Regions from separate parts of the Pseudomonas palleroniana genome, predicted to be linked through region 3. Evidence: riboswitches for the same ligand, from Rfam matches in the RefSeq annotation. Region 3 holds a riboswitch; each other region holds the start of a gene.

Region 1 (3,267 bases), 1.5 Mb from region 3:
CCGTCACCAGTGCCGCACAGCCCACCAACAGGAACTGCACACGCCGTACCGGGATGCCGAGGGACGCCGCCGAGTCGGTGCCGAAGGTAAACGCATCCAGCGCACGGCGATGCCACAGGCACACCGCCAGGCCCAGGACCGCCACCGGCACCGCCAGCCCTACCGAGGGCCAGCGTACGCCGCTGAGGTTGCCCAGCAGCCAGAACAGGATGCCCCGGGCCTGTTCGGAACTGGCCGACTTGGTGATCAGGAAGGCGGTGAGGGCATTGAACAGCTGTGAGCCGGCAATGCCGGCGAGGATGATCTGCCCGGTACCGCTGGCCGAACCGCTGGCGCGCGCCAGCAGAATCACCAGGGCAAACGCCGCCATGGCGCCGACAAAGGCGCCGGCCGACAGCGAAATCAACCCGCCGCCCACGCCGATCAGCGCCACCAGCACGGCGCCGGTCGAGGCGCCGGCGCTGATGCCCAGCAGGTATGGGTCGGCCAGCGGGTTACGCAGCAATGACTGCAAGATCACTCCGCACGTCGCCAACCCCGCACCGCAGGCGGCGGCGACCAGGGTGCGGGTCAGGCGGTAGTTCCACACCACGCCTTCATCGATCGGGTCCAGTGCGTAGCCGGCCGCCCACAGTTTGTTGGCGAGTACCTGCAACACCACCTGCGGTTCGATGGCGGTTTCACCAATGGCCACGCCCGCGAGGATCGCGAGCAGTAGCAGGATGAGGGCGAGCAAGGGACGGATCATTTCGGCAGGTCGTAGCCGTCGATGGCACCGGCCAGTTGTTCCAGGCCATCGAACGTGCGCAGGCTGGCCTGTAGGGCCAGGGCGTCAATAATGATGATGCGGTTGTTTTTCACCGCATCCATGTTGCGGGTCACCGGGTCGGTGCGCAGGAACGCGAGTTTCTTTTCATGGTCGTCGGCCGGGTAGCGGCGGCGGTCCATGCGGGCGATTACCAGGAAGGTCGGGTTGGCCTTGGCCAGGGTTTCCCAGCCGACGGCAGGCCACTCTTCATCGGACTGCACCACATTGGTCAGGCCCAGGGTGTCCAGCATGAATTGCGGAACGCCCTTATGCCCGGCCACGTAGGGGTCGCTGGCCATTTCGGCGCTGGAGAACCAGACCAATGCACTGGCCTGTTTGAGCCCTTTGCTTTGCGCGGTGGCAACGGATTTTGCCAGGCGTGCCTTGAGCTCATCGTTCACTTGTTGGCCGCGCGCCTGCACGTCGAAGATCTCGGCCAGTTGGCGGATGCTTTTATACACGGTGTCGATACGGAAAGGCTCCAGCCGCGTCCCGTCGGCACCCACCAGGTTGTCCTTGCCTTCGCAATCGGAGGGCAGCACGTAGGTGGGAATCTTCAGTTCAGCAAATTGCTCGCGGGTGCCGACCACACCTTGCGGGCCGACCACCCATTCCAGCTCGGCGGCCACCAGTTGCGGGCGCTTGGCGATCACGGCTTCGAAACTCGGCTCGTTGTTGGCCAGGCGCTCGACCTGGTCGTTCTGCGCCTTGAACCGGGGCAGCACATCGTTGAACCACAGCGAGGTGCCGACCACTTTATCCGCCACACCCAGGGTGTAGAGCATTTCGGTGGCGGCCTGGCCGATGGTCACGCTGCGTGCAGGGGCCTGTTGGAAGGTGACTGGGTTGCCACAGTTTTCCACGGTCAATGGGTACTGGCTGGGGGCGGCTTGGGCCAGGGCACAGAAGCCAAGACCGGTGAGCAATGCGCTAAAGCGTGGCAGCATGGGGCAATCTCCGTTTGAACCGTACAAGTAGCTGGGGAGGTACGGTCGTGGAAATACAGCCATTAACGCTGCCGATGGGGCAGGGCAAGGATGTCCTTCCCGGACACCCCGCCGGTTAGTGATCGAGCTTGAGCCGGCAGGTCTCCTGACTGATGCGTCGTCGCCAGGCTCCGGCCTTCCCGGACAAGGTCCAGTGGCATCCAGGAGCAGGCTCAGCACCTACAGTTGCGGGGGCAGTTCCGATTGACGCGGGTGGACCGCGCTTCGGATTCCCTATTAGTCCCGTTTGGGAACCGGCGCGGTATGGTAGTTGATTAGAGCGAGGTGAAATAGCCCAAGGTGGGCCTGCTCACAGACGAATGTCCTCAGGGCCCTGGATCAGCGCTTCGATTCGCGTGCCGGTGGCGCGTTCTTCGTTGCTGAAACCGTCGTAGTCGGCCAGGTTGGCGAAGCGGATGCCGGTCAGGCGTTCTATCTGGATCACGCTGCGCTGGTAGGTCCTGAGCTGGCCGAACACCAGGTCGAGCTGCCCCAGTTCGCGGGTTTGGTCGATCATGTAGGCGCTGGCGGACGGTTTGCCGTCGTCGTTGAGGTAGGCGACCACTTTCCAGAAGGCCTTGGGGATTTGCACGCCGCGGTATACGCGGTCATCGTCGGCGTACACCGGGCCGGTAAATACCGTGGCCCTGGCTTTCCAGCGTTGCGTGTTGTCCAGAATGTAGTCTTCGAGTTCCAGCCAGGTCTTCTGGTTGAACCCGCTCATCTGCGGCGAGCAGTTGGTGAAGTGGAAGGTGTCGAGGTTGGCGGTCTGCGCCACGTCACCCCAATTGGGATCTTGGCGGCGCACCAGATGGCCGCGATCCAGGCCATTGTTGGCATAAAGCGCGTCGCCTACCTGTGCTTCGATAGGCAAGCGACCGTCATAGGCCCAGCTGTCGTTGCTGCGAATAATCTCCACGTGCTGGTTGCCGTCGATGTTGACGCCGACATACAGCGCGAGCCGTTTCGAGCGCGACATGGTGATCGAGAAGTGCGTGTAGTCCAGGCGCTCACCACCCCCCTTCAAGACCTGTACATCATCCGCCAAGGCCCCTTCAGCCGTGGGCCAGGGCACCACGAAACTGCCGAGGAAATCCTCTGCGTAGCCGTGCCGGTCCTTCAGGTCGTTGGCCGAGGTGACGCGGGGCGTCGCCGCCCGTGCCTCCAGCAGCGTGGGGCTCGCAGTGATCAACGGGCGCAGGTCAGCGAGCCGTGGGCGGTACGACAGGTCAATCTTGGCTTTACGTGCGGGCATCGGTAAGTCCTCCTTGGATAAACACGACTGCAACATAGGTTAATGACAATTGATGACACGCGTTAACCCCTGGGGGCTATCCTGAAACGGTTACCCGGACGTTCACCCCATGCCAACAAGGAGCCAGTTCATGTGTGATCACCCTTTGCGTAACCCGGTTTTTTGCCTGATCCCGCCCTATATGCTCGACCAGATCGCGCGCAACGGCGACAAGGCGC
Region 2 (3,267 bases), 1.8 Mb from region 3:
ACACTGGGCGCCTGGTGCGCGGCCTGGAGCAAGCGGTGCAACAACTCAGGGGCGACCGTGCCGCCGTTGAAGTGACGCATGTCGCGGCGTTCGGCGATAACGCGGTAGACCGCGTCGCGATCGGCCTGGGGGAAAGCGTTGTCACTCATGGTGTGGTTGCGACCTCGACATCGGGCGCAAACAGCGCGGCAACGGCTTGGGGGTTGGACGGAAAGTAGAAGTGTACGTACGAAGCGGTCATCCGCCCCTGACGATAAACCGCTTCGGCGCCGCGCCCACCATTGGGGCTCAAGCCTCGGGCAATCGGCTGCCACTGGGTGCTGGTCAGGGAATGGTGATAGGTGTGGCCGCGCAGCACCCCCTCCGGCAAGTCGACACTTTGCAGGGCCAGGGCGGCGAGTTTCTTTTGCATCACTGCGTCACCCTGCAGCAGGCCGACCAGTTCGGCGCGGGTGCCCTCAACGTCCGTGAGCGAGTCCAGCAGGTAGAGCATCCCGCCGCATTCGGCGAGCAAAGGCTTGCCGGCAGCGTGGTGGGCGCGGATGGCGTCGAGCATCGGTGTGTTGTCCGACAGCGCGCGGTGGTGCAGCTCCGGGTAACCGCCGGGCAAGTAGAGGCTGTCGACGTCAGGCAATTCACGATCGTGAATCGGCGAAAAGAAGCGTAGCTCGGCGCCCATCGCCCGCAGCACGTCAAGGCTGGCGCCATAGGTGAAGGCGAACGCTTCGTCGCGCGCCACGGCAATACGTACGCCGGCGAGCAGCGGTTCGGCCTCGATCAGCTCCGGGGCGGCAAAGCTCACCGGCGGCGGCAGAGCCACCTCGCAGCTGCTGCCCAGGGCCTGGGCGGCAGCATCCAGGCGTACATCCAGGTCATTCAATTCGCTGGCTTGCACCAGCCCCAGGTGACGGCTGGGCAACTCGATCCCGGTTTCCCGGGAGAGTGCGCCGTACCAGCGCAGGCCCTCAGTGAGACTTCCTTCAAGCAGTTGCGCATGGCGCAGGGTTCCCACGCGGTTGGCCAGCACGCCGGCGAACGGCAAGTCCGGCTGGTAACGCGCCAGGCCCAAGGCCAGGGCACCAAAGGTCTGAGCCATGGCGGTGCCGTCGATCACGCCCAGGACAGGCACGCCGAAGTGACGGGCCAGGTCGGCGCTGGACGGGGTGCCGTCGAACAGGCCCATCACGCCTTCGATCAGGATCAGGTCGGCCTCCCCCGCAGCTTCCCACAGTAGACGACGACTTTCCTGCTCGCCGACCATCCACATGTCCAACTGATAGACCGGCGCACCGCTGGCACGCTCGTGGATCATCGGGTCGAGAAAGTCCGGCCCGCACTTGAACACGCGTACCTTGCGCCCCAGGTTGCGGTGCAAACGGGCGAGCGCGGCGGTGACGGTGGTTTTGCCCTGGCCGGACGCCGGTGCGGCAATCAACACGGCTGGGCAATGACGGGGCTGGTTCAAAGTTCGACGCCCTTCTGTGCCTTGATACCGGCCTGGAACGCGTGCTTGAGCATGCCCATTTCGGTGACGGTGTCGCCCATTTCGATCAGTTCAGGCTTGGCACCGCGCCCCGTCACGACCACGTGCTGCATCGGCGGGCGGGCTTGCAGGTCGCTCAGTACCTGATCCAGGTCGAGGTAGCCGTGCTTGAGGGCAATGTTCAACTCATCCAGCACCACCAGGCCAATGCTCGGGTCTTGCAGCATTGCGCGGGAAACCGCCCAGGCAGCCTCGGCAGCGGCGATGTCGCGCTGACGGTCCTGGGTTTCCCAGGTAAAGCCTTCGCCCATCACATGAAAACGCACTTGTTCGGGGAAGCGGCGGAAGAACAATTCCTCGCCGGTGCTGTTACGCCCCTTGATGAACTGCACCACACCGCATTGCATGCCGTGGCCCATGGCGCGAGCGAGCATGCCGAACGCCGAACTGCTTTTGCCTTTGCCGTTGCCGGTCAGCACCAGCAGCAATCCGCATTCGTTGGGGGAGTTGGCAATCCGCTCATCGATGACGGCTTTTTTGCGCAACATGCGCGCCAGGTGGCGTTCATCGCGGTCAGGGGAATCAGTCATGGCAGCTCTCCGTTGGGGCTGAACAAAAACGGCGGGCAGAAAAAAGACCAAACAGACAGCCAAGCATCGCCCACCGTGATGCTGTTGGATGTTTCAGGCCGGTCTCCGGGCTCATGAGTGGCGCTCTACAAAAGAGCAAGCCGACGTTGCGCCTTCCCATATCGCGGGGCGATACAGTGGCAAAAGGCAGCGTCTTGACTCATTTACCGTTGCGGGGGCAGCGCCGGGATCGCGGCAGCACTGTGTACAAGCGCGCTCACTCACCGGCTTCCCTGTTTCACCCTGTCGACCCCTAGGTCACAGAGCACCTGGAACAAGCCGCGAAGGTTAGTGGGTTGGGGGTGGAGCGTCAATTAAAGCTGGCCGGACAAGCCAAAGCGGCAAGCGGGCATTGCACCCGCTTGTTGCAGCGTTGGGCGGTGTTTATGGATTACGAGCCAGGTTTGCCGGCAGCACGCGCTTGGCACTCAAGTAAGCATTTTGCCAATACGCTTTGGCCAACGTATCCAGCTTCACTGTACCGCCAGTCTGTGGGGCGTGTACAAAACGCCCCTCACCCACGTAGATACCGGCATGGCTGACCTGCGAACCGCCGCCCGTGGCGAAAAACAGCAAGTCACCGGTTTGCAGGTTTTCCTCACTGACATTCTGCGCACGCATCACGATCAATTCGCGGGTGGTACGCGGCAACGAGATGCCCGCCGCATCACGGTAGACGAAACCGATCAGGCCACTGCAATCAAACCCGGAATCTGGCGTGTTGCCGCCCCAACGATAAGGCGTGCCGACCAGGCCCAGCGCACGGAAGAGCACGTCTTCGGCAGCTGGCGAGAAACTCTGTGTGGAGTAATTGAACACCGGCTTGGGCTTGACGGCCACTGGAGCGGGTGGTGGGCGGCTTGCGCAGGCGCTGAGGAGCGCGGCACAAACAAGCAGAATGAGGCGGGCTGAGGTCGACATGGGCAGAACAATCCTGGTCTGGATGCGGCTTTTCGCTGCCGAACGCTGAAAACCAGAACGCGCAAGCAAAGCTTGCGCGAACGGATTCCAACAATATCCAGGGATTCTAGCGCTTACACGTCAAACTTCAAGTATCACTTTAACTTTACTTGCTAGCGGTAACCGTAGTCGGGGCCATCGCGAGTGCGCGCTTGGCTTCGATGAAGGTTTTGCTCCAGTAGCTGTCACCCAGGC
Region 3 (3,267 bases):
CTGCTGGCTTCGATGATCTTCACCGCCGGCGGCAACTCCTCGGCCACTTCCAGGCGCACGCGGGCCAGGTCTTCGGGGTTGATCAGGTCGGTCTTGTTGAGGATCACCAGGTCGGCGCTGGCCAGTTGATCGGCGAACAGCTCGTGCAGCGGCGATTCGTGATCCAGGTTCGGGTCCAGTTTGCGCTGGGCGTCCACTTGGTCCGGGAAGGCGGCGAAGGTACCGGCGGCCACGGCGGGGCTGTCGACCACGGTGATCACCGCGTCAACCGTGCAGGCGTTGCGGATTTCCGGCCACTGGAAGGCTTGCACCAACGGCTTGGGCAGGGCCAGGCCGGAGGTTTCGATCAGGATATGGTCGAGGTCGCCGCGCCGCGCCACCAATTCGCGCATCACCGGGAAGAACTCCTCTTGCACGGTGCAGCACAGGCAGCCGTTGGCCAGTTCGTAGACGCGGCCATTGGCTTCTTCCTCGGTGCAACCGATGGAGCACTGCTTGAGGATTTCACCGTCGATCCCCAGTTCACCGAACTCGTTGACGATCACCGCGATACGACGGCCCTGGGCGTTGTCGAGCATATGCCGCAGCAAGGTGGTTTTGCCCGAGCCGAGAAAGCCGGTAACGATGGTGACGGGGAGTTTGGCCAGTGTTTTCATCGGATGCCCTTTTGGGGCGGGCAGACGGGACGACAGGCCCTGCGGCGGCGCGCAGCAGCGGATTTCGTCACCGGATCACCCCGCCCGGTTGAATTGGAAAATCGGTTGCGAGGCAGGTCTCCTGGCTTGGGGCTTGCGGGTCTTGCGACCGGCGCTGGCTGCGCCTTCCCGCGTTATCGGCAGTGGCGTGGCAGTCAGTTGAACCCTTCACAGTTGCGGGGGCAGCCGCGGCTTGACCGCGTTCCCTTCTTAGCTTCGACCTGGGCCGAAGAACCTCGAAGGTGCAAGGCTACAGGGGCACGACCAATTTGACTACCGTCGCCCTGCATGCTTTCCTACGTGTCTTGTTTCGGGTGCCCTGCAAAGGGTGAAACGGGAAACCGGTGAGCCATCTATGGCAAGTCCGGTGCTGCCCCCGCAACGGTAAGCGAGCGAAGTGTCACAGCCACTGTGCGAATGCATGGGAAGGCGATGCTTTCAGGCCTCTGTGCAGAGTGCCCCTCGCGAGCCCGGAGACCGGCCCGAAAAATCAGATAACAAACCCGCGGTGGGCGGGCGCTGTTCAGAACGCTGCGGGCCTGGCTCGCGGGGTTTGCATGCGCTCGTGTCACCCTGAAACCGAAGAAAAGGGACGCGCCATGTCGATCATCAGCAGCACTTCGCCCGCCACCAGTGGCACTTCTACCTTGAGCCAACGCCTGACGGCCGCCATCGGTGCGTCGATCCTGGGCGCGTGCCTGGTTTACTTCGCCGGTTTCTCGCATATCGAGGCGGTGCATAACGCCGCGCATGATACCCGCCACAGCGCCGCGTTCCCGTGCCACTGAGACCTGTCGACATGATCAAGCGTATTGCGCAAACCGCAGGTTTCACCGGCTTGCTGGCCGCCTTGCTGCTGACCTTGCTGCAAAGTTTCTGGGTCGCCCCGCTGATTCTGCAGGCGGAGACCTTTGAAAAGGCCCCGGCGACGGCCGAAGTCGCCCATGAACATGCCGCAGGCGCCGCCGCCCACACCCACGATGCCGAGGCCTGGGAGCCTGAAGACGGTTGGCAGCGTGTGCTGTCTACCACCGGGGGCAACCTGGTGGTCTCCGTCGGTTTCGCGCTGATGCTGGCCGGTCTCTACACCTTGCGCGCGCCCACCCGTACCGCGCAGGGCCTGCTGTGGGGCCTGGCCGGTTACGCGACGTTCGTACTGGCCCCGACCCTGGGCTTGCCACCCGAGTTGCCGGGCACCGCCGCGGCGGACCTGGCCCAGCGCCAGATCTGGTGGATCGGCACGGCCGCCTCCACCGCCGCCGGTATCGCGCTGCTGGTATTTGGCCGCAGTTGGCTGCTTAAAGTGTTGGGCGTGGCGATCCTCGCCGTGCCCCATATCATCGGTGCGCCGCAACCGGCAGTGCATTCGATGCTGGCCCCGGAGGCCCTGGAAGCGCAGTTCAAGATTGCCTCGCAATTGACTAACGTGCTGTTCTGGCTGGCCCTGGGCTTGATCAGCGCCTGGTTGTTCCGGCGCAATCGCGACGGCCACTACTCGGCATGACCTTGGTGGTCGGCCTGGGTTGCCAGCGGGGCTGTGAGGTTCACGCCCTGCTGGCGCTGTTTGACGCCGCCCTGGCCGAGGGCGGTATCGAGCGCCAGCAGGTCACGGCACTGGCGAGTATCGATCACAAACAGCATGAACCGGGATTGCTCGCACTGGCCGAACAGTTGGGGTTGCCCTTACGCTGTTTCAGTGCGCAACACCTGGCGACGTTTGAACACCGTCTGAGCCATAAATCCGCGATTGCCTTTGCCCATACCGGCTGTTACGGCGTTGCCGAAAGCGCCGCCCTGGCCTTGGCCGAGCAGCTCGCCAACGCCCCTGCCCGCTTGTTGATCAGCCGCCGAAAATCCCCCCAGGCCACCTTTGCATTGGCGTGCGCCGGCTGAAATCCCGATAATTGCCCTCCTCGATCATGAACAATCTTCATGCTCGCCCGTTTTTCAACAGGAACTCCCCATGACCGTCTACTTCATCGGCGCAGGCCCCGGCGACCCGGAACTGATCACCGTCAAAGGCCAGCGGCTGATCCGCAGCTGCCCGGTGATTATCTATGCGGGCTCGCTGGTGCCGGCGGCGGTATTGGAAGGTCATCAGGCGCAAACGCTGGTCAACAGCGCCGAATTGCACCTGGAGCAGATCATCGAGCTGATCAAGACCGCCCACGCCAACGGCCAGGATGTGGCGCGGGTCCACTCGGGCGACCCCAGCCTGTATGGGGCGATTGGCGAGCAGATCCGGCACTTGCGCGAGCTGGGCATTCCCTTCCAGATCATTCCCGGGGTGACCGCCGTGGCGGCGTGTGCGGCACTGCTGGAAACCGAGCTGACCCTGCCGGATATCGCCCAAAGCGTGATCCTGACCCGCTACGCAGATAAAACCAGCATGCCGGCCGGGGAAGACTTCGACAGCCTGGCCCGCCATGGCACCACCCTGGCGATTCACCTGGGGGTCAATCATCTAGAGAAGATTGTCGCCCAATTGCTGCCGCACTATGGCGCGGATTGCCCGATTGCCGTGGTGCACCGGGCCACCTGGCCGGATCAGGATTGGGTGGTGGGTACGTTA

Evidence for each region. Region 3 has a riboswitch for cobalamin ahead of MJP36_RS18580 (CbtB domain-containing protein). Riboswitches for the same ligand answer to the same signal wherever they lie in the genome.
Region 1: another riboswitch for cobalamin. It lies ahead of MJP36_RS11945 (ABC transporter substrate-binding protein); the one in region 3 lies ahead of MJP36_RS18580 (CbtB domain-containing protein).
Region 2: another riboswitch for cobalamin. It lies ahead of cobO (cob(I)yrinic acid a,c-diamide adenosyltransferase); the one in region 3 lies ahead of MJP36_RS18580 (CbtB domain-containing protein).

Annotation. Positions count from the first base shown of each region.
Region 1 is NZ_CP092411.1:2,601,687-2,604,953, forward strand. Features, by position in the region: gene MJP36_RS11940 (FecCD family ABC transporter permease) at 1-748, opposite strand, end outside; gene MJP36_RS11945 (ABC transporter substrate-binding protein) at 745-1,755, opposite strand; cobalamin riboswitch at 1,874-2,068, opposite strand; gene MJP36_RS11950 (DNA/RNA non-specific endonuclease) at 2,105-3,049, opposite strand; gene MJP36_RS11955 (M4 family metallopeptidase) at 3,180-3,267, shown strand, end outside.
Region 2 is NZ_CP092411.1:2,343,624-2,346,890, reverse strand. Features, by position in the region: gene bluB (5,6-dimethylbenzimidazole synthase) at 1-149, opposite strand, end outside; gene MJP36_RS10770 (cobyrinic acid a,c-diamide synthase CobB) at 146-1,465, opposite strand; gene cobO (cob(I)yrinic acid a,c-diamide adenosyltransferase) at 1,462-2,073, opposite strand; cobalamin riboswitch at 2,153-2,400, opposite strand; gene MJP36_RS10760 (C40 family peptidase) at 2,497-3,033, opposite strand; gene MJP36_RS10755 (C40 family peptidase) at 3,179-3,267, opposite strand, start outside.
Region 3 is NZ_CP092411.1:4,102,233-4,105,499, forward strand. Features, by position in the region: gene cobW (cobalamin biosynthesis protein CobW) at 1-656, opposite strand, end outside; cobalamin riboswitch at 751-949, opposite strand; cobalamin riboswitch at 991-1,195, shown strand; gene MJP36_RS18580 (CbtB domain-containing protein) at 1,295-1,483, shown strand; gene MJP36_RS18585 (CbtA family protein) at 1,495-2,199, shown strand; gene MJP36_RS18590 (cobalamin biosynthesis protein) at 2,196-2,588, shown strand; gene cobM (precorrin-4 C(11)-methyltransferase) at 2,659-3,267, shown strand, end outside.